DNA from 3 places in the Actinomadura miaoliensis genome. Region 3 is predicted to be linked to each of the others. Evidence: predicted binding sites of a transcription regulator. Region 3 holds the regulator's gene; each other region holds the start of a gene.

Region 1 (9,895 bases), on a different contig from region 3:
GAGCGTCGGCCAACTGCGCGCGCGTACGCGGCGCCGCGGTCAGCATCCGCAGGCAGATCTCCCGCGCCCGTGCCTCCGCTCTGCCGTCGGCGTCTTCGCCATCGGCCTGCTCGACGGACGGATCACCGCCCGCAGCCGTCCCCGCACCGTCTTGCCGGGAACCCGGATCCCACATCGACCCGAGCTGCTCGCCACGCCCGGCCGCCTGACGCTCACGGTTCGTCTTCCGCTTCCGCCCCCGGCGTCGACGCTCATCCGCGCCCCGCCCTCGACCGCCCACTCCGACGCCGTCACCGTCATCACCACCACCGCCGTCGCCCTCTGCGTCGCCTCCCCGCGGGCCCCGTCCGGACCCGCCAACCCTCGACGCCCGGCCGGACAAGGCATCACGACCGTTGCCGTCGCCCGCCGCGCCGCCTGCCTGCGCGTCCGATTCCAAACCGCCAACCCTCGACGCCTGACCGGACGCGGCAACACCGCCGCCAACGCCCGCATCGCCGCCTACCTGCGCGTCCCGTCCGGCCCCGCCAATCGTCGGCACCCAGCCGGACGCGGCACCACCACCGCCAGCACCCACCGCGCCGCTGGCCTGCGCATCCGGCTCCAAACCGCCAACCCTCGACGCCTGACCGGACGCGGCAACACCGCCGCCAACGCCCGCATCGCCGCCTACCTGCGCGTCCCGTCCGGCCCCGCCAATCGTCGGCGCCCGGCCGGACGCGGCATCATCGCTGCCGTCGCCCGCCGCAGCGTCGGCCTGCGCGTTCGATTCCAGCCCGCGAACCCTTAGCGCTTGACCGGACGCGGTATCACGACCGCTGGTGTCGCCCTTGGCGCTGCCTCGTGGGCCGCGAGGGGGCTGGGGCTGCTTCTTCGGGGCGGATGTGCAGGGCTCTGGGGTAGTGGTTGCGCTGGCCTCCTGTGTTATGGGCGCATGGTTCCGTGCCGTGCTGAGGCCGTCGCTCGCTGGCTCGCTCGCACGCTCATCGGAACGGGTGATTTCCTCTGGCTCAGTGCAGGGATCGACTGGCAGGGGTCTGTCGGAAGGGGCCGCGACTGACGGGCGCCCAGCAGGGGTACTCGGTTCGGCGGATGTCGGAGCCGTTACGTGGGCTCCTGACACATCGTCGTTCCTCGATTCGCCTGCAGGGCCGTCGGTGGGGGTGTCAGACCCCCCTTGCACGAGTGCTGGAGGCTCAGCGGGTTGGGCAGGCGTGGGCGGCGCCGAGGCCGCGCCGACGCGGTGCTGCTCGGGTGAGGACTTGGCGGGATCACTCGGTGGGGTGGATGGCTGCGCGGTTTTCGGCTCGGGCTCAGGCGTCGCCGCCGTGGCGGCGACGCCGTTGTCGTCCGGCTTGCCGGCATGGCCGTTGGAGTTGTCGAAGCGCTCGGCCTCAGGCAGGGCGGCCGCGGGCTGAGGTGTGGCTTCGGTCCAGGGGTTGGTGCCGGGGGACGGTGGGGTCCAGGCGGGCCGTTCGGGTGGAGGCACCAAAGGGAACGGGAGGGCGCCCGTGTCCTCTTTGGGGGGTGGGGCGGGCTCCCCCCACGGGTTGGTGGGGGTCCGCTCGTGCTTCGGAGGGCGCGGCGGCTCGCCCCAGGGGTTGTCGGCCGGTGGGGTGAGCCACGCCGGAGTGCCGGGAGACTCGTCGTCGGGTGGTTCAGGGTGAGCGCTCATCGGGGCCCTCGGGAGCGGCGGCGCCATCGGGGAAGGACCGTGCACCGGTCCGCCGGTGCCGGGCAAGGCGCCGCCGCCCTGCATACGAGATCATCGCTCACTCTTCGTCAGGAGTCACCCGGATCGGCGGATTCTCCGTCAGGAATCACCAGGCTTGACGGTCTTGGCGCCCTTACGCGCAGTGGCGGCCGCGGTCCGGGAGGCGGCGGCCGGGGTCCGCGCGGCGGCGGGCGGGGCCGGCGGCGTGGCGGCCGCGGTGGTCTCCGGGGCCTCCTTGTCGAGCTTGGGGCCGACGCCCAGCTTCTCCTTGATCTTCTTCTCGATCTCGTCGGCGATGTCCGGGTTGGCCTTGAGGAAGTTGCGGGCGTTCTCCTTGCCCTGGCCGAGCTGGTCGCCCTCGTAGGTGTACCAGGCGCCGGACTTGCGGACGAAGCCGTGCTCGACGCCCAGGTCGATCAGGCCGCCCTCCTTGCTGATGCCCTGGCCGTAGAGCAGGTCGAAGTCGGCGACCCGGAAGGGCGGGGCCATCTTGTTCTTGACGACCTTGACGCGCACCCGGTTGCCGACCGGCTCGGTGCCGTCCTTGAGGGTCTCGATGCGGCGCACGTCCAGGCGGACGGAGGCGTAGAACTTCAGCGCCCGGCCGCCGGTGGTGGTCTCGGGCGAGCCGAACATCACGCCGACCTTCTCGCGCAGCTGGTTGATGAAGATCGCGGTGGTCTTGGTCTGGTTGATCGCGCCGGTGAGCTTGCGCAGGGCCTGCGACATCAGGCGGGCCTGCAGGCCGACGTGGCTGTCGCCCATCTCGCCCTCGATCTCGGCGCGCGGCACCAGCGCGGCCACCGAGTCGATGACCACGATGTCGATGGCGCCGGAGCGGATCAGCATGTCGGTGATCTCCAGCGCCTGCTCGCCGGTGTCGGGCTGGGACACCAGCAGGGCGTCGATGTCCACGCCGAGCTTGCGGGCGTACTCGGGGTCGAGCGCGTGCTCGGCGTCGACGAACGCGGCGATGCCGCCGTTCTTCTGGACGTTGGCCACCGCGTGCAGGGCGATGGAGGTCTTACCGCTGCCCTCGGGGCCGTAGACCTCCACGACCCGGCCGCGCGGCAGGCCGCCGATGCCCAGGGCGATGTCGAGGGAGATCGAGCCGGTCGGCACGATCTCGACCGGTGCCCGCGCCTCGTCGCCCAGCCGCATCACCGAGCCCTTGCCGAACTGGCGCTCGATCTGGGCCAGTGCGGTCTCGAGAGCCTTCTCCCGGTCGTTCGCTGCCATTGAGGTGCCCCTTTGTCTGTCCGGTGCTGTCGCGGCCCGGTGAGTCCGGCCGATTCACGGGTGACGTTACGGGGAGCCACCGACAGTTTCGAGGTGCCGGCCGGCATGTGGATAACGTCGCGTGCGCGGCCCACTTTACCGAACATCCGTTCGATCATGAGATCGCGTGGTGATTTGACCCGGAATCTCCGTGCGCCGGGCGCCCCGGACGCCGTACGCTGGCGCAGTCACGGAGGGTTTGACCATGACGCTGACCGTCCTCTTCTGCGTCGATCCGCTCCACCCCCGGCGCGTTGACCCACACTTCGCCCGCGAGGCCGCCGCCGTGCGGGACCACTACGGCGAGATGGCCCTCATCGACCACGACGCCCTGCGGCGGGGCGACGTGGACGCCGCGATACGGGCCGTCCCAGAGGATCTCGGGCCCGCCTGGTACCGCGGCTGGATGATGACGAGCCCCGAGTACGCCGTCCTCGCCGCGGCCCTGAAGCAGCGAGGCACGATCCTGCTCACCCACCCTGAGGACTACCAGCGCGCGCATGAGCTGCCGGGCTGGCACGACACGTTCGCCGGTCTGACGCCGCACAGCGTGTGGCGGCCCGTGGATCCGCGTGGAGACCCAGGCGACCTGGCCGAGCTGGTACGGCCCCTGTCCCCCGGCCCCGCCGTCGTGAAGGACTACGTCAAGTCGCGCAAGCACGAGTGGGAGCAGGCGTGCTTCGTGCCGGACGTCAGGAACCTGACGCAGCTGCGCTCGGTGGTGGCGAAGATGATCGCGTTGCAGGACGACTTCCTGGCGGGCGGGATCGTCGTCCGCGAGTACGAACGTTTCGACGGCGCCGGTGAGGCGCGGGTGTGGTGGGTGGACGGCGAGCCCGCGCTGGTGGGGCCGCACCCCGACAACCCCGAGGTGGAGACCGAACCGGAGTACGAGGCGGTGGCGCCCGCCGTGCGGAGCCTGGGCTGCCGGTTCATCACCACCGACATGGCGCGCCGCGAGGACGGCCAGTGGCGGGTGGTGGAGGTGGGTGACGGCCAGGTGAGCGACCTGCCGGCCACGGTCGACCCGATGGACCTGTACGCGCACCTGCCGATCCCCGACTGAGCGGGGCGGCGCGCGGGATCACCGTGACGCGCCGTGTTCCGTATGCGCGCGTCCAGATTGCGGGGAACCGGGACGGCGTTCGCTTCCGTCCCATGATCGAGCACCCCTAAGCTATGGCTCCGCTACGCGGATTCCCTTGCCGGTGAGCACCTCCGGCTCACAGTGCGGAACCCGCCAGGCGGTCGCCGTCTCGTTTCGAAGGACGTGTCCCTTGCCCCCACAGGACCTCCCGCGGCCCCGGCTCAGTTCCCGGGCGGTGAAGATCGGTATGGTCAGCGCGCTGTCGCTCACGCTGGCGGCCTGCAGTTCCAAGACGACGACGGCGTGGTGCGTCGACCGCCAGGCCATCCCGGCGGGGAACGTCAAGGGCGGCTACAAGGTGGTCTCCGACTTCTACTGCGAGCGCACCTACTTGTACACCGACGCCGATTACGGCCGCTACTTCTGGTACTACGGCGGCAAGCGCACCTCCGACTCCGGCTCCGGCTCCACCTACGTCTCCGGCGGCAGCCGCTACGCGCCGAGCAAGGGCAAGATCAAGTCCAGCAGCGGCAAGACCCTCCGCGGAGGGTTCGGCGGCAGCGGACGCAGCGGGAGCTGACGTTGCGACGCGTCCGTTCGACGCCCCGGCCCGACTGGCCCGCCCGGATCGAGGCCCAGGGGCTGGCCTTCCACCAGACCGCCCACCCCGAGCACCTCGCCCGCCCCTACTGGGACGAGTCCGTGCACTACGTCTTCGAGATGGACGAGGTGCTGGCCCTGGAGGAGGTGGTGGAGGAACTGCACCGCATGTGCCTGCAGGTGGTGGAGCATGTGGTGAAGACCGGCCGCTACCACGCACTCGGCATACCCGAGTGGGTGGCGCCCCTGATCGAGGAGTCGTGGCGCCGCAAGGACCCCCACCTGTACGGGCGGTTCGACCTCTGGTACGACGGCACCGGCCCCGCCAAGCTGCTGGAGTACAACGCCGACACCCCCACCGCGCTGGTGGAGAGCTCCATTGTCCAGTGGTACTGGCTCAAGGACGTCCACCCCGACGACGACCAGTGGAACTCCATCCACGAACGCCTGGTCGACCGCTGGAAGGGGATGGCGCCGGCCCTCGCCAAGGATCCGGTGCACTTCGCCTGGACCAACGGCGACGAGACCGGTGAGGAGGTCATGACGATCGCCTACATGCAGGAGACCGCCGAGGAGGCGGGCCTGCCCGGTGTGGCGATCGCCATGGAGGACATCGGCTGGGACCCGGAACGCCAACGGTTCGTCGACCTGGACGACAACGAGATCCGCACGCTGTGCAAGCTGTACCCGTGGGAGTGGATCGTCGCCGAGCCGTTCGGGCAGCACGTTCCCGGCGCCCCCACGGCGTGGATCGAGCCCATCTGGAAGATGGTGCTGTCCAACAAGGCGCTTCTGGTGCTGCTGTGGGAACTGTTCCCCGGCCACCCCAACCTGCTGCCCACCTATCTGAACACCCCGTCCGACCTCACGGCGTACGTCAAGAAGCCGCTGCTGGGGCGGGAGGGCGCCAGCATGCGCATCGTCACCCCCGACGGCACCGAGCAGCACACCGAGGGCCAGTACGGACGGGAGGGCTTCGTCTTCCAGGAGTTCTGCCCCCTGCCCGACTTCGACGGCTACCGTCCGGTGCTCGGCGCGTGGGTGGTCGAAGACGAGTCGGCGGGTCTGGGCATCCGCGAGACCGCCGGGCTCATCACGGACGACACCTCGTCCTTCGTCCCGCACCGGATTCCCCTGTAACGGATCCCGGAACCCCCTAAGGAGAACGATGTCACTCGCGCTCGACGACGACCTCGGGCAGATCCTCGCCGAGGGCGTCGGGGCGATCTTCGCCTATGCCGCGGTCGGCCTGGCCCTGTTCGTCCTGGGCTTCTACATCGTGGACTGGACCACGCCCGGCCGGCTGATCTCGATCATCCGCCGTGACCGCAGCCCGAACGCCACGTTCCTGGCCTGCGCGGCGACGGTCGGTATCGGCCTCATCGTGGCCGTGGCCATCTACTCGGCGGGCGGGGACCTGCTGGAGGGCCTGATCCGGGTGGCCGTGTTCGGCGGTGTCGGCGTGATCGCGCAGGCCGTCGCCGTGCTGGTGTTCGACCGCCTGATCGGGGTGGACGTGCGCGGCTGCGTGCAGGAGCCCAAGCTGGAGCCCGCGGTGGTCCTGCTGGGCGTGGCGAACGTGGCGATCGGCCTGGTGACCGCCATGGCCGTCTACGGCTGAGCCGGCAGGGCGGCGGGGCCTCCCGGGGACGGTGCGGGCGTCAGTGCAGGTGCTGGGGGACGTCGAACGTGGCGCAGACGGCCTGCCAGACCTTCTTGGCGTCCTCACCGTCGGCCAGGGCCTGCTCGACGGTGCGGCCGCCCAGTTCGGCCATGACATAGTCCTTGGCGACGCTCTCGGCGTAGCCCTCGCCGAACTGCTCGTTCATCCGTTCCCAGAACTGTGTCAGCCGCACCCGTCCACGCTATCCGACCGGGCCCCCGTCGACCGAGTCGGTGATCTCGCTCGGCACGGAGGGCCGCCGCACGCCTTCGGCGTACTGCCGGTGCAGCCCCGTCAGGAAGCGTTCGACCGCCTCCACCACGCGGGCCGTGCGGTAGGAGGGGAAGACGTCGAAGGCGTGCTGGCCGCCCTGCATCTCGGCGTAGACCACGGGTGAGTGCGACGTCTCCCGCAGCCGTTTCACGAAGCGCCGCGCCTCGGCCACCGGGACGAGGGTGTCGTGGCTGCCGTGGACGACGAAGAACGGCGGCGCGTCCGGGCGGAGGTGGCTGACAGGGGACGCCTTGGCGAACGCCTCGGTGTCCTGGGTGAAGGACTTCTTGACCACCCTGCGTTCCATGAGGGAGGTCGCCCCCATGGGGACGGGCCACGGCCCCGGTTCGACGAGGTCGTACACCCCGTAGAACGGGACCGCTCCCCGCACGGAGGTGTCCACGTCCTCGAAGCCGGGCTGGAATTCGGCCTCGCCCGCGGTGAGCGCCACCAACGCGGCCAGGTGTCCCCCGGCGGAACCGCCCGTCACGCACAGGAAGTCGGGGTCGGCGCCGTACTCCCTGGCGTGCTCCCGGTACCAGGCGATGAAGTGCTTCAGGTCGATGAGGTGGTCGGGCCAGGTCGCCCTGGGGCTGAGCCGGTAGTTGACGTTGAACCCCACCCAGCCGTGCACCGCCAGGTGGTTGAGGAGGGGCAGCCCCTGTTCGCGCTTGTCGCCGATGACCCACGCCCCGCCGTGGATCTGCATCACCCCTGGCCGCAGGTCCCCTCCGGAGGCGGGCCGGTAGACGTCCAGTTTGAGGCGCAGCCGTCCTTCCTGGCGGAACACGATGTTGCGGTGCACCCGCACGCCGGGCCGCGGGATGAGGCAGAGCGGCGGGAGGATGAGGTGGGAGATCGGGTAGCGGGAGGTCTTGCGGGTCTCGGACGCGTCGATCTCCATGGGCGCGCCGGATTCGCGCAGGGTCACGACGGTACGGCGGGACGCGACGATCGTGGCGGCCGTCCCGGCCACGCCGACGGCCCCAGCGCCGAGCCCCACCCAGCCGGGCCAGGCGCCCAACCCCCCGTACGCCGCCGTCAGCCCGATCCCGGCGACCTCCGCGACCAGCAGGTGAGGCGCCAGTTCGATGGTGAGCCACCCGGCGAAGAAGCTGGGCACCGCCAAGGCGGCGCCGTAGCGGGGGGCGTGGGCGTTCACCGTGAGCAGCAGGGCCGTCACACCGACGGCGAGCAGGGCGAATGGCATGCGGGCTCCTCGGGGGCGGACCATTTCAAGCCTGCCTGACACTCCAACCCTGAAAGCGTCCACTTACAACGTGATGCACGTCACTCCGCCGCGTTCTGTCGGACCCGCGAGGCAGGATGGCTGCATGACCGTTGACGTGCTCGAATGCTTCTCCCCGGCCACGCGGGCGTGGTTCACCGGGGCGTTCGCCGCGCCCACCGCGGCGCAGGCGGGCGCGTGGGAGTCGATCTCGAGCGGCGACAACACCCTGGTCGTGGCGCCCACCGGCTCGGGCAAGACGCTGGCGGCGTTCCTGTGGTCGCTGGATCGCCTCGCCGCGGGCGGATCGGCGAGCGGCGGCCCCGGCGCGGACGGCGGCCCCCAGGACGCCGAAGGCGAGGACGGCGCGGGCGGGCGGGCCGATCCGCGGCACCGGTGCCGGGTGCTGTACGTGTCGCCGCTGAAGGCCCTGGCCGTCGACGTCGAACGCAACCTGAGGGCGCCGCTGACCGGCATCCGGCAGGCCGCGCGGCGGCTGCGCCTGCCCGAGCCGGACATCCGCGTCGGGGTCCGGTCCGGCGACACTCCCGCCGACGAGCGCCGCCGGCTCGCCACCCGGCCGCCGGACATCCTGATCACCACGCCCGAGTCGCTGTTCCTGATCCTCACCTCGCAGGCCCGCGAGGCGCTGCGCGGGGTCGAGACGGTGATCGTCGACGAGGTGCACGCCGTCGTCGGCACCAAACGCGGCGCGCACCTGGCGCTGTCCCTGGAACGCCTGGACGCGCTGCTGGAGCGCCCGGCGCAGCGCATCGGCCTGTCGGCGACGGTGCGGCCGGTGGACGAGGTCGCGGCGTTCCTGGGCGGCACCCGGCCCGCGACGGTCGTGCAGCCGCCCTCCGACAAGGTGTTCGACCTCGACATCGTCGTCCCCGTCGAGGACATGGGCGAGATCGGGCAGTTCGTGGACGCCTCCGGCGGCGCGGACCCGCGGCAGCGCAGCATCTGGCCGCACGTGGAGGACCGCCTGCTCGACCTGATCGAGTCCCATCGCTCCACGCTGGTGTTCGCCAACTCCCGCCGCCTGGCCGAACGCCTGTGCGGCCGCCTCAACGAACTGGCCTACGAACGCCTCGTCCCGCCGGACGACGCCCTGCCTCTCCCCCATGGGGCCGACGCGCCCGCGCAGAGCGGCGACGTCGAGCCGGGGCGCATCAGCATGAACGACGTCCGGCGTGCCCTGACAGGCGACGGCGAGGCCCCCGGCGTCGAACGGGAGCGCGCGTCGCGGGCATCGGGCCCCAGGGCCGCGGGGATGCCGGCGGACGTGATGGCGCAGGCGGGGGTGTCCCAGGGGGCGCCCCGGGAGGTCGCGCGCGCCCACCACGGGTCGGTGTCCAAGGAGGAGCGGGCCGGCATCGAGGAGGCGCTCAAGCAGGGGCGGCTGCCCGCGGTCGTGGCCACGTCCAGCCTGGAGCTGGGCATCGACATGGGCGCGGTCGACCTGGTGGTGCAGGTGGAGTCGCCCCCCTCGGTGGCCAGCGGCCTGCAGCGCGTCGGACGGGCGGGGCACCAGGTGGGCGCGGTGTCCAAGGGCGTCATCTTCCCCAAGTACCGGGGTGACCTCGTCCAGACCGCCGTGGTGGCCGAGCGGATGCGGCGCGGCGAGATCGAGGAGCTGCGGCATCCCCGCAACCCGCTCGACGTGCTGGCCCAGCAGATCGTCGCCATGGTGTCGATGGACGAGTGGTCCGTCGACGACCTGGAGACCGTCGTCAAACGGGCCGCGCCGTACGCCACGCTCCCCCGGTCGGCCCTGGAGGCGACCCTGGACATGCTGGCGGGGCGCTACCCCAGCGACGAGTTCGGGGAGCTGCGCCCACGTCTGGTGTGGGACCGGATCACCGGCACGTTGCGCGCCCGCCCGGGAGCGCAACGGCTCGCGGTCACCAGCGGGGGCACCATCCCCGACCGCGGCCTGTTCGGCGTGTTCCTCGTCGGGGAGAAGGCGTCCCGCGTGGGCGAGCTGGACGAGGAGATGGTGTACGAGTCGCGGGTCGGCGACGTGTTCGTCCTGGGGGCCAGCTCGTG
Region 2 (9,895 bases), on a different contig from region 3:
CCCACACCGTCGTACACCACGGCGACGCCCTCGCCGCCGGTCAGGCGCCGCACCTCGGACGCGAAACCGTCGTAGCCCACGATCTCGTCGGCGCCGGCCTCGCGCGCCAGCCGCTCCTTCTCCGGCGTGGACACCGTGCCGATCACGCGGGCGCCGCGCAGCTTGGCGATCTGCGTGAGCAGCAGCCCCATGCCGCCCGCGGCCGCGTGCACCAGCACCGTGTCGCCCGGCCGCACCGCGTAGGTGGAGTGCGTCAGGTAGTGCGCCGTCATGCCCTGCAGCAGGGACGCCGCCGCGTCCTCCAGGCTCAGGTCGTCGGGCACCGGGACGGTCTGGTCGGCGGGGACCACGGCGCGCTGGGCGTAGGAGCCGAGGACGCCCTGCCAGGCCACGCGGTCGCCGGGGGCGACGCCGGTCACGCCCTCACCGACCGCGGCGACCGTGCCCGCGCCCTCCTGACCCGGGACGAACGGGGTCGCCTGCTTGTAGGCGCCCGTCCGGAAGTACACGTCGATGTAGTTGACGCCGCTGGCCGCCAGGTCGATCAGCACCTCGCCGGGGCCCGGCACGGGGTCCTCCCGTTCGGCGGGCTCCAGCACCTCCGGGCCGCCGTTGCGGTTGACGACGATCGCGCGCATGTCGTTGTCCTCTCCAGTCACCTGTGTGTGTCCCCAACACGGCGGGACTTGGGGATCATCCCCGCCCGGTGCGGTGCGTCAGATCCAGCCGCGCAGGTCGTCGTGGGCGACCGCGACGATCTCGTCCACGCGCGCCGCGACGGCGGCCGGGTCCCACAGCTCCTGCCGGGCGCACTGGTCGAACGCCACGCGCGTCGCCCCGGTGAAGAAGGCGACCAGCAGGCGGGGACGGATGTCGCGGGCCGGATCCACGCCCTGGCGGCGGGCGATCGCGGCGGCGAGGGTCTCCTCGGTGGCGGTGAACCGCGCCATCTGCGCCGCGGCGAGGGCGGGGGTCGCCTCCACGACCCGCAGGACCCGGCGGAACCGCGCCGCGTCGGCGGGATCGCCTTCGGCGATGGCGCGCAGCAGGCCGCGCAGCGCCTCGAACAGCGCGGTGAACGGCCGCTCACGGGCGGGACGGGCCGCCAGCTCCTCCACCAGGAGGCGGTCGTACTCGGTCACGTAGCCGAAGATCACGTCCTCCTTGGCGGCGAAGTAGCGGAAGAACGTGCGCTGCGACACCTGCACCGCCGCCGCGATCTCGTCGATGGTCGTCTCCTCGTACCCCTGGGCGAGGAACAGGTCGAGCGCGGCGTCGATCAGGGCCATGCGCGTGCGCTGCTTCTTGCGCTCGCGCAGGCCCGCGTGCGCCGGGGCGCTGTGCGGCGCCGCCGTCTCCGGCGGCGGGGTGCCGGGACGCTGCGTGCTGCTGCCTGTGACGTCGCCGCCGGCGGGGTCGGCTGCGGCCATCGGCGGGCTCCTTCGGACCGATCTGTCGTGTTGTCAGCGGTCTATCACGGGCCGCGTCCACCGGGATCCGCCGGGCGGGGTCCTCCGGGCGGGCGGTCACCCGCCGTAAGGATGAGGTGGCTTTCTGTTCCGTACCGTCGGCGCTGAGGCGGGGGAGGAAAAAGTTGACCGAACTTCCCGGTTCTCCGGTGCTGATCTCCGTCGCCGGACATCCTGGGAGTAGTTACCGAAGGTCGCCGTCCGGGCGCTCAGCGTCGCCGTACGGCGGTCACTCTTACGGTGAGGCGGCTGATCGCGGTGTCCGTTGTCGACGCGCAGAAGATCGCCGAGGTGCGGCGGCATCACCTCGCGGCACTGGCGTACGAGGTCGAGGCGCGCGGGCTGCGCTGGCGGCTGGCCGCGCCCGAGGAGTCGGTGCTGTGCGTGCTGAACCCGGTGTCCCGGCAGCGCGCCATGGTCGTGGCCACGCCCGTCGGAGACGGCTGGTCCTATCTGTGGACGGGCGGCGGCATCGCCCCCGTGAGCCAGGTCGCCGAGGTCGCCGACCAGCTGGTGCGCCTGCTGGTCTGACGTTCTGACCTGCGCTTTCATGCGGGCGGCCGGGTGGCGGCCGCCCGCTTTCGCCTTGCCGGACGGTCCCCGGCTTCCCTAGACTTGTCACGAACAAGTGTTCGAACAAGCCGCATGCCTTCCCCCGTGCGGTCATCGCTTTTCTACAGGCGGGGGAGGGGAATGACGCGGGTATTCGGCGACCCGGTCGAGGTCTGGGTGTCCGACGGGCGCCCGGTCCGGTTCGTCTGGCGGGGACGGCTCTACACCGTACGGCGGATCCTGGAGCACTGGGTCACGACGCGGGACTGGTGGCGCGAGCAGCAGCCGGAGGCGGAGGTGACCGGCGAACGGGAGTTCTGGCGGGTCGAGGCGACCCCGGACCGGGAGATCGGCGTGTACGAGCTGCGCTACGACGCGGCCGCCGGCGACTGGATGCTGTCCCGGGTGTGGGACTGAAGGCGGCGCGCCGTGCACCTGCATGTCGCCTCCGCCTACTCCCTCCGGTACGGGACGGCCCCGCCGCGGGCGCTGGCCGCGCGCGCGGCCGGTCTGGGCATGCGCACCCTGGCCCTGACCGACCGCGACGGCCTGTACGGCGCGGTCAAGCACGTGCTGGCCTGCCGGGACGCGGGCGTCAGGCCGGTGCTCGGCGTCGACCTCGCCGTCACCGCCCCGGAGGGCCGGGCGTCCGGCGCGCGGCCCGCGCCGGACACCCGGCGCCCGCGCCGTCCCGCCGAGCCCGCGCACCGGGTCGTCGTGCTGGCCGACGGGCGTCGCGGCTGGGCGTCGCTGTGCCGCCTGGTCAGCGCCGCCCACGCCCGCGGCGAGCGCACCAGACCGGTCGCCACCCGGGAGATGGTCGGCGAGCACGCCGACGGGCTGGTCGTGCTGCTCGGCCCCGCCTCCGACGTGGGACAGGCCGTCGCCGAACGCGACCACGACCTGGCCGCGGCCCGGCTGGCGGCCTGGCGCGCCACGGCCGAGACGGTCATCGAGATCGTCGACCACCAGGGGCCCGGCGACGGGTTCCGCGCCGCGCGGATGCTCGCCCTGGCCCGGGAGGCCGGGGTCCCGGCGGTGCTCGGCAACGCCGTCCGCTACCTGGACAAGGCCGACCATCCCGTCGCGCAGGTGCTGGACGCGGCGCGGCGGCTCGTCCCGCTGCACCGCCGCCACCTCGACGACACCACCGGCCAGTCCTACCTCAAGCCTATCCCGGAGATGCGGCGCGTCGCCGAGCTGGCCTGCGGCGCGGGCGCCGCCGACGAGCTGATGGCCGCCACGCTGCGGCTCGGCGAACGCTGCGCCCTGGACTCGCCCGCCGACCTCGGCATGGGCGCCCTGCACCTGCCCGACGTCGACGGCGACGCCCACGCGATGCTGGTCGCCCGGTGCCATGACGGCCTGGCCCGCCGCGGCCTGGAGCACTCCGCGCGGGCCGCCGCCCGGCTGGCCGACGAGCTCGGGGTCATCGCCCGCAAGGGCCTGGCCGCCTACTTCCTCACCGTCGCCGACGCCGCCGCCCTCATCCGCGGCCGCGGCATCCGCTGCGCCATCCGCGGCTCGGGCGCCGGCAGCCTGGTCAACTACCTGCTGGGCATCGGCGACCTGGACCCGCTGCGGCACGACCTGCTGATGGAGCGGTTCCTGGCCGACAGCCGCCCCGGCCTGCCCGACATCGACCTGGACGTGGAGTCGGCGCGGCGCCTGGAGGCCTACGAGGCGCTGTTCGACCGGTTCGGCCGCGACAACGTGGCGTGCGTGTCGATGATGGAGACCTACCGGGCCCGCAGCGCCATCCGCGACGTGGGCAACGCGGTCGGCCTGCCCCCGCAGGAGATCGACGCCATCGCCAAGGCGTTCCCGCACATCCGCGCCCGCCAGATCCGCGCCGCCCTGAACGACCTGCCCGAACTGCGCCAGAGCAACCTGTCCCAGGGGCGCCTGGAGGTGCTGTTCCGGATCGCCGAACGGCTCGACGGGCTGCCCCGGCACATCGCCATGCACCCCTGCGGCGTCCTGCTGTCGAACGGCACGCTGCGCGACCGCAGCCCCATCGAGACCAGCATGCTCGGCTTCCCCATGAGCCAGTTCGACAAGGAGGACGTCGAGGAGATGGGGATGCTCAAGCTCGACGTCATCGGGGTGCGCATGCAGTCGGCGATGGCCCACGCGGTCGCCGAGATCGCCCGCGTGGAGGGCGCCGAGATCGACCTGGAGGCCGTGCCGCGCGACGACCCCGCCACCTACGAGCTGATCCGCACCTCCCGCACGCTCGGCTGCTTCCAGATCGAGTCGCCGGGCCAGCGCGAGCTGCTCGGCAAGCTGCAGCCGCGGGACCTGGACGACCTGGTCATCGACATCTCGCTGTTCCGGCCCGGCCCGGTCAACTCCGACATGGTCACGCCGTTCCTGGAGGCCCGGCACGGCCGCCGCGCCCCGTCCTACCCGCACCCCGACCTGGCCGGCGCGCTGCGCGAGAGCCAGGGCGTGGTGGTGTTCCACGAGCAGGTGCTGCGCGTGCTGGACGTCATGACCGGGTGCGGCCTGTCGGAGGCCGAGGCGGTACGGCGCGCGCTCGGCGACGAGGAGGGGCAGCGCGAGGCGGCGGTGTGGTTCCGCGCGGCCGCCCTGGCCCGCGGCTACGACGAGACGACCGTCGAACGGGTCTGGCGGACGCTCACCGCGTTCGGCGCGTTCGGCTTCTGCAAGGCGCACGCCGCCTCGTTCGCCCTGCCCACCTACCAGTCGGCCTGGCTGAAACGCCACCACACGGCCGCGTTCTACGCCGGGGTGCTCACCCACGACCCCGGCATGTATCCCAAGCGCGCCATCCTCGACGACGCCCGCCACTTCGGCGTCCCGATCCTGCCGCTGGACGTCAACCGCTCGGCCGCCGACTGGCACGTCGAACCGGTCTCCCAGGGCGGCCGGCACGACGGCTACGGAATCCGCGTCGCGTTGAGCGAGGTCAGGGGGATCAGCGCGGCCGAGGTGTCGCGCATCGTCGAACGCCGCCCCTACGACTCCCTCGCAGACTTCTGGCGCCGCGCCAAGGTGTCCCGGCCCACCGCCGAACGGCTCGTCCTCGCCGGGGCCTTCGACGCCCTCTACGACCTGCGCCCGCCCGTCGCCGCGCCCGCGCCCGCGCCCGCGGCCGCCGTCAACGGAAGCGGCGGCGGGAGGGCGTCGGCCGTCGCCGGCGCGGCCGTGTTCATGCCGGCCGGTGACCGCGCGCTGGGCGGGCCCGCCCCGGCCGGGCGGCGCCCCGCCGCGTTGAACCGGCGGGACCTGCTGTGCCGCGTCGGGGCGCTGGACCGGGCGACGTCGCGTCCCCCCGACGGGCTGATCGAGGGGCAGCTGCCGCTCGGCCACGACCGGACCGAGGGCGGGCTCGGCGTCGTCGAGCACATCCCGGTGGGGCAGCTGCCGGACATGACGCCCGCCGAGGTGGTCGAGGCCGAGCTGGACATCCTCGGCATGGACGTGAGCCGGCACGTGCTGAGCTTCTACGACGAGATGCTGCACGGGCTGGGCGTCGTCCGCTCCCGCGAGCTGGCCGCCCGCCCGCACGGCGACGACGTGCTGGTCGCCGGCGTCAAGGTGGCCACGCAGACGCCCGCCGTGCGGTCCGGCCAGCGGATCATCTTCGCCACGCTCGACGACGCCACCGGCCCCGTCGACCTCACCTTCTTCGAGTCCGTGCAGGACCGCTGCGCCGCGATCGTGTTCAGCTCGTGGCTGCTGGTGGTGCGCGGCCGCGTCCGCCGGGCCCCCGGCGGCCGGCAACCGGCGTCGCTGACCGCCTACGCCTGCTGGGACCTGGTCGGCCTGTTCGAGGCGTGGCAGCGCGGCGGCCCCGCCGCCGTCCACGAGGCCATGGCCCGCGAGGGACGGGACGTCGCCTCCTCGCGCTCGGTCGGCCGCCGCATCGTCTACGCCAACGGCTTCGCCCTGTCCCCGTACGCCGACATCGGCCACGCGGGCGGCGACGTCAAACGTCCCCCCGCCCGCCTCTGGCACGCCAGCGGCGGCAGCTCCGGCCCCACGCTCTGACCAGGGGGACGGCGTCTTTCCCGGGGGGGTCGACCCCCCTTCAACCCCCCGCGGCTGACCGGCATCCCTTCACTCCGCTGCGCTCCGTTACGGGTGCCGGTCAGCTGGCTTCCAACTGCAGCCGGGTGATGTGGAAGACGGTGGCCATGCAGAGGGCGGCGGCGAGGGCCTGGCAGGCGGCCGCGGCGACGCCGACGTGCACGTAGAAGCGCGCCTCGGCCAGCGTGTGGACGCTGCCGCCGGAGAAGACGCGGGCCAGCCCGACGCCGAACAGCACCAACGCCCACCAGGCCGTCACCACCAGGGCGACGGAGTGCCGTTCGGCGGGCCGCATGCGGCGGCTGCCCGTCCACACGTCGTACACGACCCGGGGCGGCAGCCACAGGTTGACCACGGGGGTGACCCAGCCGAACAGCACCCAGGCGCGGCGGTACCGGTGCGGGCCCGCCGACTGCCGGTGCGCCCGCCACAGCCAGGCCAGGTACAGCAGGCCGGTGATCCCGGCCAGGACCGCGCAGACGACGAACACGTCGGTGTAGGGCGCCAGCGCCCGTCCGGTGGCGGCGGGGTCGTAGGTGTCGTGCGTGGCGATCCGCAGCGGATCCTCCAGCCGCACCAGGCTCAGCCCGCAGCCGAGAGCGACGAACGCGTTGAAGCCGAGCAGCATGAACACGGCCATGCCGATCGCGCGGAAGTCGCGGCGCCGGGCCCAGGCGCCGCAGGCCGGGCACCGGGGGACCTCCGTCGGGATGATGTCGCCGCACAGCGCACACGGCATGATCCACCTCCGTGGACTTTGCGCTCTCCTGGACGGATACTACGAAGGTTTGACAAACGCCGCCCGGTGAAGGTTCACCGCATCCGTGCCCGGCCGGTCACGGCGGCAGGACCAGTGCGGTCCCGGCGAGCGCGGTGACCAGGGTGAGGGCGAGCCAGGCGGCCAGGCGGGGCAGGGCGCCCTGGTGGGTGAGCCGTTCGGGCCGCAGCCCGGTGACCGCGGCCAGGGCCCACCACTGCGCGGCGGCCGCCACGGTGACGTGCAGGGCGCCGAAGCCGGCCATCGAAGCGCCCAGCACCAGGCCCGGCAGGGTCAGGCCGTGCGCCAGCAGCGCGGCGCGGCGGGCCGTGCCCGACAGGCCGCGGCGCAGGCCCACGGCGATCACGGCCCACCCGGCGGCGGTGGCCAGCCACAGCGCCAGGACGACGTCCGGTACGCCGTTCAGCGACTCCGGTCCCAGCGTCGTTTCCTTCCTCTGCCGTCTCGTCGTGTGCCGTGCCGTCGTGTGCCGTGCCGTCGTGCGACCCTCAGCGCATCAGGCCGGACTCCCAGGCCCAGACGGCGATCTCGGTGCGGTTGCGGGCGTCCAGCTTGCGCTGGACGCTGCTCAGGTGGGTCTTCACCGTCGACAGCGACACGAACAGCTCCCGGGCGATCTCGTCGTTGGTGCGGCCGCGCGCCACCAGGCGGACGACGTCCAGTTCGCGTTCGGTGAGGCCGTCGCGGACGGGACGCGGCTCGGCGGGCGGGACGGCCAGGTGCTCCAGCAGCCGGACGGTGACCGACGGCGACACCAGCGCCTCCCCGTTGGCGGCGGCCCGGACGGCCTCCACCAGCAGGGCGGGGCCGCTGTCCTTCAGCAGGAACCCGACCGCGCCGCCGCGCAGCGCCCCGTAGACGTACTCGTCCATGTCGAACGTCGTGACGATCACCACGCGCAGCGGTTCGGCGACGTCCGGTCCGGCCAGCAGGCGGGTCGCCGCCAGCCCGTCCATCCTGGGCATCCGGATGTCGAACAGGCACACGTCGGGCCGCAGCCGCCGGGCCTGCGCCACGGCCGCCGCGCCGTCGGCCGCCTCGCCCACCACCTGCATGTCGGGCTGCGAATCGATGATCATCCGGAATCCGGTCCGGACCATCTCCTGGTCGTCGGCGATCAGTACACGGATGGTCACGCGCTCGATTCTCGCAGCACCCGGGCGTCCGGAAGGACCGCCACCAGTTCCCAGCCGCCCTCCGGGCGGCGTCCGGCGCGCATCCGGCCGCCCAGCGTCTCGACGCGTTCGGACAGGCCGACCAGCCCGAACCCGCTGGACGGCAGGCGCCGTCCGCGCCCCTGACCGTTGTCGCGCACGCTGACCTCGATGCCGTCCGGCACCCGGACGACCCCGACGCTGACCTCCGTCGCGTCCGCCGCGTGCTTGCGGGTGTTGGTCAGCGCCTCCTGGACGATGCGGTGCACCGACGTGGCGATCTCGGGCGGCAGGTCGCCCAGCCCGGGGTCGACGCTGAGCGCGGCGGGCAGGTCGGTGAACCCCGCGACCAGCTCCTCCACCTGGGTCAGGTCGGCGATGGGGCGGGTGGCCGAGCCGCCGCGGCCCGGCCGTCCGGCGGCTGGGTGGTCGCGGGTGAACGAGTCGCCCGCGCCCGCCGCCGCCGACGCGCCGTCCGCGTCCGGCGCCGCGGGGCCGGTGTGCTGGGCGTCCCGCAGCAGGCCCACCATGCGGCGCATCGACGTCAGCGCCTCGGTCCCGGCCTTCTCGATCCCGGCGAAGGTGGCGTCGAGCTGCCCGGGGGTCTGCGCCGCCCCCGACTGCGCCGCGAACCGGGCGGCCTGCGCCTGCACGACGATCCCGGTGATGTGATGGGCGACGAAGTCGTGCAGGTCGCGGGCGAGTTCGAGGCGTTCGTCACGGCGCGCGTCCAGTACCGCCCGGGCCCGCCGGGCGTCCAGCGCCCGCAGGTACAGCCCGGCGCCGATGGCGACGGACACCAGCACGGCCATCGGCGCGGTCGACACCAGCAGGGCGATCGGCGTGGGCAGCGACGCCAGCTTCAGCACCGACACCCGGGCGATGACCGTCGCGGCCATCAGCGCGGTCGCCAGGACGAGCCGGTCGCGCCGGGTGCGCCACACCACCCGGACCGTGAGCACCAGCAGCGCGAAGGCCTCCACGAGCAGGCTCGGCTGGTGGACGCCATCGGGATGGGTGGCCAGCAGCGCGGTGGTCGCCGCCGACAGGCTCACCGCGATCACCGTCCAGCCGACGGTGAACCGGGTGGGCAGCGTCGCGAACATGACGACGGCGGCGACGGCGATCGTCCACAGGTCCAGCAGGGGATAGGACGGGTGGGTGGAGAACAGGCAGAGCAGCAGGAAGAACCCGGCCATGCTCCCTGCCATGACGCGGGCCAGGCAGCCGCCGACCCAGTGCACGCGCTCCAGCACCGACCTTTCCCTCATGGGCACGCAGGTTACGACCTCGGTGGTACGGACGGATCGACCATTCGGCCGATGCCGCCCCGTACAGGACCGAACCGGCGTCCGATGTGACGAACGGCTCCCTTCTCGCACGCTGGAGGCATGAACGCGATGACCTTCATCTACCTGCCGGTGGCGGCGTCGTTCGGGGCCTTCGTCGTCTACGGCGGCATCGTCATGCCCGCCCGCGAGATCGCCGACTCGGTCCGCCACCGCCGCCGCCAGACCCGGCCGCAGGACGCCGGCGTCGTCCGGGACGGCAGGGCCGTGGCGTGAACGAACCGGTCCTCGTCGGGGACGGCCTGGTCAAACGCTTCGGCCCCACGGTCGCGCTGGACGGCGTCGGCCTGGCGGTCGGCCGGGCCGAGACGGTGGCGATCATGGGGCCGAGCGGCTCGGGCAAGTCCACCCTTCTGCACTGCCTCGCCGGGATCATGAAGCCGGACGCGGGGCAGGTGCGGCTGCTCGGGCAGCGCGTCGACACGCTCGGGGAGCGGCGCCGCAGCGAGCTGCGCCGCACCCGGTTCGGGTTCGTGTTCCAGTTCGGGCAGCTGCTGCCGGAGCTGCCCGCCGTGGAGAACGTGGCGCTGCCGCTCA
Region 3 (9,895 bases):
TTCTAATAGGAAACCTTCCTATCGATTTCTGAGATTAGCGGCCGCCGCCGCGCCGTCAAGACCCAATTCCGCCGAGCCCGGGCCTTCCGGCCGCACGCCTCCCTCGGGACGTGTGTCCGGGTGCGTCCCCGCCCCGCCTTGCTTCTGCGCTAGTCTTGGTATATGCGGACAGGAAGGCTGCTTCTCAGCCGGCCGCGCTGACGGACGAACCAGTCGGCGCGGCGACCCCTCCATTGGCGAGGGGTCGTTTCGTGTTTGTCCTTCGGCGGGGCCGCCGGGGGCCGGGGATCGTCTCCCGGAACCGGCAGCGCACCAGCCGAGGCCCCGCAGCCAGAGCCGTTCGGTACCAAGAGGACCAGTGGAGTAGCGACCGTGAGCAGCGACGACACCTCCCGCGCCACGCCGGGAGGTTCAGGGGGGCCCGCCTCCCTGAACGACGGGTACGACCCCCGGGCCATTCAGCAGAAGTGGCAGGCCCGCTGGGCGGAGCTCGACCCGTTCAAGGTGGTCGAGGAGGACGACGGCCGCGAGCGCCGCTACGCGCTGGACATGTTCCCCTACCCCTCGGGCGACCTGCACATGGGGCACGCCGAGGCCTACGCCATCGGCGACGTGGCCGCCCGCTACTGGACGCAGCGCGGCTACAACGTCCTGCACCCCATGGGCTGGGACTCCTTCGGCCTGCCCGCCGAGAACGCCGCGATCAAGCACAACGCGGACCCGGTGCGGTGGACCTACGACAACATCGCGACCCAGGAGGCGTCGTTCCGGCGGTACGCCCCGTCCTTCGACTGGTCGCGGCGGCTGCACACCTCCGACCCCGAGTACTACCGGTGGACGCAGTGGCTGTTCCTGCGCTTCTACGAGCGCGGGCTGGCCTACCGGCGCGGCGGCCGGGTCAACTGGTGTCCCAAGGACCAGACCGTGCTGGCCAACGAGCAGGTCATCGGCGGCCACTGCGAGCGCTGCGGCACGCTGGTCGAGCGGCGCGTGCTGACCCAGTGGTACTTCAAGATCACCGATTACGCGGACCGGCTGCTGGACGACATGGCCGCCCTGGAGGGCAAGTGGCCCGACCGGGTGCTGCTGATGCAGCGCAACTGGATCGGCCGCTCCACCGGCGCCGACGTCGACTTCGTCATCGAGGGCCGCGACCAGCCGGTCACCGTCTACACCACCCGCCCCGACACCCTGCACGGGGCCACCTTCATGGTGGTGGCCGCCGACGCCGAGCTGGCCGAGGAGATCTGCGCCCCCGAGCAGCGCGCCGCGTTCGAGGCCTACCGCGAGCAGGTCTCCCACGAGAGCGAGATCGAGCGGCTGTCCACCGAGCGCGAGAAGACCGGCGTGTTCCTGGGCCGGTACGCGATCAATCCGGTCAACGGCGAGCGCATCCCGATCTGGGCGTCCGACTACGTGCTGGCCGAGTACGGCCACGGCGCGATCATGGCCGTTCCCGCGCACGACCAGCGCGACCTGGACTTCGCGCTGAAGTTCGGGCTGCCGGTGCGCGTGGTGGTCGAGACCGGCCAGCCCGACCCGGCCGAGACCGGCGTGGCCACCACGGGCGATGGGCGCATCGTCAACTCCGGCCCCATCGACGGGCTGAACAAGGCCGACGCGATCACCCGGATCATCGAGATCCTGGAGGAGAAGGGCCTGGGCAAGGCCGCGGTCAACTTCCGGCTGCGCGACTGGCTGGTGTCCCGGCAGCGGTTCTGGGGCTGCCCGATCCCGATCGTGCACTGCCCGTCCTGCGGCGAGGTCCCGGTGCCGGACGACCAGCTGCCGGTGCGGCTGCCCGACGACCTGCGCGGCGCCGACCTGAGGCCCAAGGGCACCTCGCCGCTGGCCGCCGCCGAGAACTGGGTCAACGTCGAGTGCCCCAAGTGCGGCGGCGCGGCCAAGCGCGACAGCGACACCATGGACACCTTCGTCGACTCGTCCTGGTACTACTTCCGGTACTGCTCGCCGACGTACGAGGACGGGCCGTTCGACGTCGAGCAGGTCCGCAAGTGGATGCCGGTCGACCAGTACACCGGCGGCGTCGAGCACGCCATCCTGCACCTGCTGTACAGCCGGTTCTTCACCAAGGTGCTGTACGACCTGGGCATGATCGACTTCACCGAGCCGTTCACCCGCCTGGTCAACCAGGGCCAGGTGATCCTGAACGGCAAGGCGATGTCCAAGTCGCTGGGCAACATGGTCGACCTGGGCGAGCAGATCGAGCAGTGGGGCGTCGACGTGGTGCGCCTGGCGATGCTGTTCTCCGGGCCGCCCGAGGACGACATCGACTGGGCCGACGTGTCGCAGCCCGGCATGGCCAAGTTCCTGACGCGCGTGCACCGCATCGCCACCGACGTGACGTCCGCACCCGGCACCGACCCCGCGGCCGGCTCGGTCGACCTGCGGCGCGTCACCCACCGCACCATCGACGAGGCCACCACGCTGATCGAGCAGCACCGCTACAACGTGGCGATCGCCCGGCTGATGACGCTGGTCAGCGCCACCCGCCGCGCCATCGACGAGGGCCCCGGCCCCGCCGACCCGGCCGTCCGGGAGGCCGCCGAGACGATCGCGGTGCTGCTGTCGCTGTTCGCCCCCTACACCGCCGAGGAGGCGTGGGAGCGGCTGGGCCGTGAGCCGTCGGTGGCGACCGCGGGCTGGCCGGCGGCCGACCCGTCCCTGCTGGTGCGCGAGTCGGTGACCTGCGTGGTGCAGGTCGCGGGCAAGGTCCGCGACCGCCTGGAGGTGCCGCCCGACATCGCCGAGGACGAGCTGGAGCGGCTGGCGCTGGCCTCCGCCAAGGTCAACGAGGCCCTGGCCGGCGCACGGATCCAGCGCGTCATCGTCCGTCCGCCCAAGATCGTGAACATCGTGCCCGCCAAATGAGCACGCTGCACCTCCTGCTGCTGCGCTACCGCGGCACCGAGGACGAGGTCGAGCCGCACGTGCCCGCCCACGTGGCGTACCTGGAACGCCACCACCGGGCGGGCACGTTCCTGGCCTCGGGCCAGACGGTGCCGTCCGAGCACGGCGGCGCGATCATCGCGCGCGGGACCGACCGCGCCGAGATCGAAAAGATCGCCGAGAATGACCCGTTCGTCTGCGCGGGCGTGGCCGAGTACGAGATCATTACAGTCGATGTGGGCCGGGTCCATCCGGCCCTGGCGGGACTGGCCGGCGTCGGCCCGTCCCGCGTCCGCGCCCCGGGAGAGCCGCCCGGCTGACGCGGCGCATCGGCCGCGCAGCCCGCGGTCCAGGCACCGGCGGGCCCGAATCCGAGCCTGACGGCCGCGAGCGGAGAACCACCGCCGCGGCCGTGTCTCGGCCTGGCCTGGCAGGCGCGCCTGGGCGCGGGCGCCGAGCGGCGCTCGTGGACGAGCTGGAACTGGAATGGGTGGAGACGAGTGCGTCCGCACGCGGTTGTCGAGATGACGCCTCCTGCGCACAGCGCGGGGCGCATGCGAACGCCCGCCACCGCCCTGGGGGCCGGTGACGGGCGCGCGGGAGTGACCTGGCCGCGCCGGGCCGGGACGTCACATCTTGCGCAGGACGGCGACGACGCGGCCCAGGATGGACGCCTCGTCGCCGGGGATCGGCTCGTAGGCCGGGTTCTGGGGGACCAGCCAGATGTGACCGTCGCGGCGCTTGAATGTCTTGACGGTGGCCTCGCCGTCGATCATCGCGGCGACGATGTCGCCCTGCTCGGCCACCGGCTGCTGGCGCACCACGACCCAGTCGCCGTCGGCGATCGCCGCGTCGATCATCGAGTCGCCGGTGACCTTCAGCAGGAAGTGGGTGCCCTCGCCGACGAGCTGCTTGGGCAGGGTGAACACGTCCTCGACGGCCTCCTCGGCCAGGATCGGCCCACCGGCGGCGATCCGTCCCACCAGCGGCACGTAGGCGGGGGCGGGACGCGGCGCGGTGTCCTGGCCGGCGCCGGGCGCGTCGAAGTTCTCGGTGTCGGTGCGCACCGGCGTGGCGCCCGGGACCCGCACCTCGACGGCGCGCGGCCGGTTGGGGTCGCGGCGCAGGTATCCCTTGCGCTGCAGCGCGCGCAGCTGGTGCGACACGCTGGAGGTGCTGGTCAGGCCGACGGCCTCGCCGATCTCGCGCATCGAGGGCGGGTAGCCGCGACGCTGCACCGAGTCGCGGATCACCTCCAGCACCATGCGCTGCCGCTGGGTCAGGCCCGCCTCGTCCATGGGGCCGTCGGGCAGCTCCCGGACCTTGGTCATCGCTCGTCGCCTCCCGACGCTCGCTCCGTCACTCCTTGCCGAACGTTATCGCGTCCGGCTGCAATGATCAAACAATTGTTCGAAGAATGTACTCGCGTTTCTCGGGGGGCTGCGGTACAACATCGTACAGACGTTCGATCGAATATGCATTCGAAGATCGGCTGTCGGTCACGAAGGGGACCGAGATGGCGGGTTCGCTCCACCCACACTGCATAACGGCCGAAGCTCCGGCCCTCACCACACACATCCAGCACGCACCGCCGCCCCTGGGGGCTCCGGCGGAGGGCGCGTGGGACGATCTGCGGCTGACGCGGCGCGGCCGCATCGTGATGATCGGCCTGCTGGCGGTGCCGCTCCTGGTCGCGTTGTGGCTGACCGCGACGGCCCGCGCGGGCGCCGGCGGCCCCGACGCGTCCGACCCCGGCGTGCGCCCGGGCAAGACGGTCGTCGTCGGCAACGGCGACTCCCTGTGGACGATCGCCCGACGGGAACGCCCCCGCGACGACACCCACCTGCTGGTCCGCCGCATCATGGACCTCAACAACCTGTCCACGACAATCGTCCGCCCAGGCCAGCGCCTGCGCCTCCCCGCCAACGACTAACCTCCGCTTTCACGCCGTAGCGGCTGTCGCGCTCCTGCGGCGGCAGCCGCCTCACTCTCCCCACCAAGCCGGAGCGGTACGCCCTGCTCTGCCGACGGGGCGCGAGGCGAACACCGATGGCTCGGCCCCACCAGCCTGAGGGGCCGAGCCGCTACTGCCCAGACCCGGGCGGCGTAGTGCACGCGGTCACGACCACGACAGCCGCCGCCCGCCGGGTCTGGGCCAGGGCGTCGCCCCAGCTCGCGCGGCGTAGTGCGCTCGGTCACGGCCATGGCAGCCGCTGCCCGCCGGGTGTGAGGCCAGGGCGTCGGCCCGCCTCGCGCAGCGTATTGCACGCGGTCACGGCCATGGCGGCCGCTGCCCCGCCGGGTCTGGGCCAGGGCGTCGGCCCAGCTCGCGCGGCGTCGCGCTGGACACGGCCAGGGCTCCCACGGCCAGATCTGCCGCCGCCGTGCTCGTTCACCGTTTTCACGGTCGCCTCCATCCATCCGTATCCGCCGCTCGCACCCGCTTCGCTGGAGTACGGTCGCTCCCGGCCCGCCGTCATCCATCGCGGCGGGCTGGCTGTAGTGATGTGGCGATTTTTGGGGACTTGTGGGTTGGCCTCACCGTGCGAGGCGACCTCCCGCCCGAAGGCTTCGGCGGGGGATGCGAGAAGCCTTACGGCAAAGGGGGTTTGGGTGGTTTGTGGGGGTTCTTGGGGGTCGGTGGAAGCGACACGCCGAGGCGGGGTTCGCGGGCCCGGTGTGACGAGGGTCTACTGACGGGGGTCGTGATCCAGGTTGCGTTGCCCCTCCGGGCGTCCTACGGTTGACCACAACATCTAGTAGTTACACGGGTGTCATTAACCACAAGTTGTGTCTTGTGGGTGACGATTTCTCGTGTGGCTTGATCTGTCAGGGGAGGAGGGAACGCGTGCACTGCCCGTTCTGCCGCAACCCTGACACCAAGGTGATCGACAGCCGCTCCACCGACGACGGATCGGCCATCCGGCGCCGCCGGTCGTGCCCGGAATGCGGCAAGCGGTTCACCACACAGGAGAACGTGCTCCTCATGGTGGCCAAGCGCAGCGGCGTCACCGAGCCGTTCTCCCGGGAGAAGATCATCGCCGGCGTGCGCCGCGCCTGCCAGGGCCGTCCCGTCGACGAGGACGCGCTGGCCAAGCTCGGGCAGCGGGTGGAGGAGGCGATCCGGGCGACGGGGGTGGCAGAGATCCCCTCGCACGAGATCGGACTGGCCATCCTCGGCCCGCTCGGCGAGCTCGACGAGGTCGCCTACCTGCGGTTCGCCTCGGTGTACCGGGGTTTCGAGACGCTGGACGACTTCGCCAGAGAGATCGAGTCACTGCGTACCAAGGCCGGTTCCTCGGGGGAGCCTGGCCGGCCCCTGTGAGGGGCGGGCTTCACGACTGTTGAGAGCGCCCGCGGCCGGGAGCAAACGGCCGGCGGGCGGGGTTATTCCTGGACAGGGCCCGGCGGGAGGGCCCGAGAGGGGGAAGGTCATGACGGAGACGGTGAGCGGCTCGGCGGCCCGGCGCGGCAGGGGGAGCCGCAAGGGGCTCAAGGTCGAGCGGATCTTCACCACGCCCGGCGTGCATCCGTACGACACGATCCGCTGGGAACGTCGTGACGTGGTCATGACCAACTGGCGGGACGGCTCCGTCAACTTCGAGCAGCGCGGGGTGGAGTTCCCCGACTTCTGGTCGGTGAACGCCGTCAACATCGTGACGTCGAAGTACTTCCGCGGCGCCCTCGGCACCCCCCAGCGCGAGCACAGTCTCAAGCAACTGGTCGACCGGGTGGTCAAGGTGTACGTTGACACCGGCCTGGCCGAGGGCTACTTCGCCTCGGAGGAGGACGCCCAGATCTTCGACCACGAGCTGAAGCACGCCCTGGTCCACCAGATGTTCAGCTTCAACTCCCCCGTCTGGTTCAACGTCGGCACCAAGTCCCCGCAGCAGGTCAGCGCCTGTTTCATCCTCTCGGTGGACGACTCGATGGAGTCGATCCTGGACTGGTACAAGGAAGAGGGGATCATCTTCAAGGGCGGCTCCGGCGCCGGTGTCAACCTCTCCCGCATCCGCTCCAGCAAGGAACTGCTGTCGTCCGGCGGCACCGCCAGCGGACCGGTGTCGTTCATGCGTGGCGCCGACGCGTCCGCCGGGACGATCAAGTCGGGCGGCGCCACCCGCCGGGCCGCCAAGATGGTCGTGCTGGACGTCGACCACCCCGACATCGCCGAGTTCATCGAGACCAAGGCCCGCGAGGAGAACAAGATCCGGGCCCTGCGCGACGCCGGGTTCGACATGGACCTGGGCGGCAAGGACATCGTCAGCGTCCAGTACCAGAACGCCAACAACTCGGTGCGCGTGTCGGACGAGTTCATGCGCGCCGTGGAGAGCGACGGCGAGTTCGCGCTGCGCGCCCGCCTGAACGGCGAGGTCGTGGACACCGTCAAGGCCCGCGACCTGTTCCGGCAGATGGCCAAGGCCGCCTGGGAGTGCGCCGACCCGGGCATCCAGTACGACGACACGATCAACGACTGGCACACCAACCCCGAGTCGGGCCGCATCACCGCCAGCAACCCGTGCTCGGAGTACATGAGCCTGGACAACTCCTCCTGCAACCTCGCCAGCATCAACCTGCTGAAGTTCCTGCGCCAGGACGACACCTTCGACGTCGAGAGCTTCGTCAAGCTCACCGAGCTGATCATCACGGCGATGGACATCTCCATCACCTTCGCCGACTTCCCGACCGAGAAGATCGCCGAGACCACCCGCGACTACCGCCAGCTCGGCATCGGCTACGCCAACCTCGGCGCCCTGCTGATGGCCACCGGGCACGCCTACGACTCCGAGGGCGGCCGCTCCCTCGCCGCCGCGATCACCTCGCTGATGACCGGCGTCGCCTACCGCCGCTCCGCCGAGCTGGCCGGGGTGGTCGGCCCGTACGTCGGATACGCCCGCAACGCCGAGGCGCACAAGCGCGTGATGCGCAAGCACGCCGCCGCCAACGACGAGATCCGCACGCTGGACGAGATGGACCGGGCCGTCCACGCCGCCGCGACCAAGCAGTGGCAGCAGTGCCTGAAGACCGGTGAGAAGAACGGCTACCGCAACGCCCAGGCGTCGCTGCTGGCCCCCACCGGCACCATCGGCCTGATGATGGACTGCGACACCACCGGCATCGAGCCCGACCTGGCCCTGATGAAGTTCAAGAAGCTGGTCGGCGGCGGCTCGATGCAGATCGTCAACCACACCGTCCCGCGCGCTCTGAAGAAGCTGGGCTACCAGCAGGAGCAGATCGAGGCGGTCGTCGAGTACATCGCCGAGCACGGCCACGTCGTGGACGCGCCGGGCCTGCGTCCCGAGCACTACGAGGTGTTCGACTGCGCGATGGGCGAGCGGGCGATCAGCCCGATGGGCCACGTGCGGATGATGGCCGCCGTCCAGCCGTTCCTGTCCGGGGCGATCTCCAAGACCGTCAACATGCCCGAGCAGGCCACCGTCGAGGACATCGAGAAGGTCTACTTCGAGGGCTGGCGGCTCGGCCTGAAGGCCCTGGCGATCTATCGCGACAACTGCAAGGTCGGGCAGCCGCTGTCGGCGGCCAAGAAGACCGAGCAGGCCGAGGAGGCCCCGGCGCCGGTGGAGGTCGCGCGTCCGGTCCGCAAGCGCCTGCCCAAGCAGCGTCCCGCGACCGTCACCCGCTTCTCCGTCGCCGGTGCCGAGGGCTACATGACCGCCTCGTCCTACCCCGACGACGGCCTCGGCGAGGTGTTCCTCAAGCTCGGCAAGCAGGGTTCCACCCTGGCCGGCGTGATGGACGCGTTCTCCATGGCGATCTCCATCAGCCTCCAGTACGGGGTGCCGCTGGAGACCTGGGTGGAGAAGTTCACCAACATGCGGTTCGAGCCCGCCGGCATGACCGACGACCCCGACATCCGCATGGCGACCTCGGTGATGGACTACATCTTCCGCCGCCTGGCGCTGGACCACCTGCCCTACGAGACCCGCGCCGAGCTGGGCATCCTCACCGCCGAGGAACGGGCGATGCAGGCCAACGGCGAGGACCCGGCCACCCTGCACGCCGAGACCGAGGTCGACCGCGAGATCCTGGCCCAGTCCGCCGAGATCACCAAGCCCGCCGAGCCGCGCCGTCCGGCCGTCGAGTCCGAGCCGCACTCCTCGATGGAGGTCATCGAAAGCCGCCAGGGCCGCACCGCCGACGCGCCTCTGTGCCTGACCTGCGGCACCAAGATGCGCCCGGCCGGCAGCTGCTACGTCTGCGAGGGCTGCGGCTCCACCAGCGGCTGCAGCTGACCACGGGACGCAAGCGCTCTTGAAGCGGCGTCCGACCTGATCGGCCACGATTGAAGTCGCGGGGGAACCGGCCAGCGCCGGTTCCCCCGCAGACGTTTTCGGCCGGGGCGGCTACGGCACGAGCGTCTTCTCAGGAGTCGGTGGGCGGTTCTCCTCAGGTCTCCAAGGCGGATATGACGGAGAAGACCGCGCCACAGGTGCCGCATTCCGCGTCGCCGAACACGTGCCTCAGGCCCCAGGCGAGCCTCGGCTGCCCGTCTCGCACCGCTGCCTGGTGCAGTCGGCCCTCGACGCCCTGCAGGTCATCCGGGGCGGCCGGGCGCAGTGGGATGGGGTGCACGTCACCGAGGTCCCAGTCGCGAATCGACGAGTAGCGGCCGAAGTCTCCGATCACGATGCTGACCTTGTCGGAACATCGGGGGCAGAGAACTTCGGTGCAGAAGTCGAGGAAGTCGTCGAGGATGTCGCTCAGCACTGGGAAGCCGTCCAACGCGAGCTTCGCTCGGAAGTAAGTCCGGTAGTCGGCCGGCCGTTCCGACAGCCGTCCGTCGGCGGAGGCGCTGAGCATGGCCAGCGGCTGCTGGAGCTCCTTCATCTCGTCCAGAGGCCTGCCCTCACGAAGAGCAGCCCCGACGATCTCGCCCGCAAGCTCGATCGCAGGGAACTTCACCGCTCGGTTCGTGTGCTGGGCGAGGGAGGCCAGTGCCGGCAAGGCCGCGATGCCCGCTTCG

Evidence for each region. The regulator LexA, encoded in region 3, represses DNA repair genes until DNA is damaged. The targets are predictions, from matches to a motif close to TCGAACANNTGTTCGA.
Region 1: the regulator LexA is predicted to act here: its motif matches at 3,092-3,107, upstream of recA (recombinase RecA).
Region 2: the regulator LexA is predicted to act here: its motif matches at 2,090-2,105, upstream of ABD811_RS26155 (DUF6504 family protein).

The regions. Positions count from the first base shown of each region.
Region 1 covers NZ_BAAAZG010000004.1:57,973-67,867, reverse strand. Annotated here, with positions in the region: gene ABD811_RS07300 (regulatory protein RecX) at 1-58, opposite strand, end outside; gene ABD811_RS07295 (hypothetical protein) at 152-790, shown strand; gene recA (recombinase RecA) at 1,814-2,953, opposite strand; gene ABD811_RS07285 (ATP-grasp domain-containing protein) at 3,198-4,058, shown strand; gene ABD811_RS07280 (hypothetical protein) at 4,315-4,659, shown strand; gene ABD811_RS07275 (glutathionylspermidine synthase family protein) at 4,662-5,819, shown strand; gene ABD811_RS07270 (DUF350 domain-containing protein) at 5,848-6,300, shown strand; gene ABD811_RS07265 (DUF3046 domain-containing protein) at 6,341-6,535, opposite strand; gene ABD811_RS07260 (alpha/beta hydrolase fold domain-containing protein) at 6,545-7,825, opposite strand; gene ABD811_RS07255 (Lhr family helicase) at 7,950-9,895, shown strand, end outside.
Region 2 covers NZ_BAAAZG010000039.1:142,927-152,821, reverse strand. Annotated here, with positions in the region: gene ABD811_RS26170 (quinone oxidoreductase family protein) at 1-638, opposite strand, end outside; gene ABD811_RS26165 (TetR family transcriptional regulator) at 717-1,430, opposite strand; gene ABD811_RS26160 (hypothetical protein) at 1,710-2,000, shown strand; gene ABD811_RS26155 (DUF6504 family protein) at 2,163-2,438, shown strand; gene ABD811_RS26150 (DNA polymerase III subunit alpha) at 2,451-6,038, shown strand; gene ABD811_RS26145 (DUF4328 domain-containing protein) at 6,139-6,816, opposite strand; gene ABD811_RS26140 (hypothetical protein) at 6,914-7,201, opposite strand; gene ABD811_RS26135 (response regulator) at 7,344-7,991, opposite strand; gene ABD811_RS26130 (sensor histidine kinase) at 7,988-9,280, opposite strand; gene ABD811_RS26125 (hypothetical protein) at 9,401-9,574, shown strand; gene ABD811_RS26120 (ABC transporter ATP-binding protein) at 9,571-9,895, shown strand, end outside.
Region 3 covers NZ_BAAAZG010000018.1:231,440-241,334, reverse strand. Annotated here, with positions in the region: gene leuS (leucine--tRNA ligase) at 430-2,892, shown strand; gene ABD811_RS15765 (YciI family protein) at 2,889-3,230, shown strand; gene lexA (transcriptional repressor LexA) at 3,540-4,241, opposite strand; gene ABD811_RS15755 (LysM peptidoglycan-binding domain-containing protein) at 4,427-4,843, shown strand; gene nrdR (transcriptional regulator NrdR) at 5,759-6,235, shown strand; gene ABD811_RS15745 (vitamin B12-dependent ribonucleotide reductase) at 6,345-9,164, shown strand; gene ABD811_RS15740 (hypothetical protein) at 9,319-9,895, opposite strand, start outside.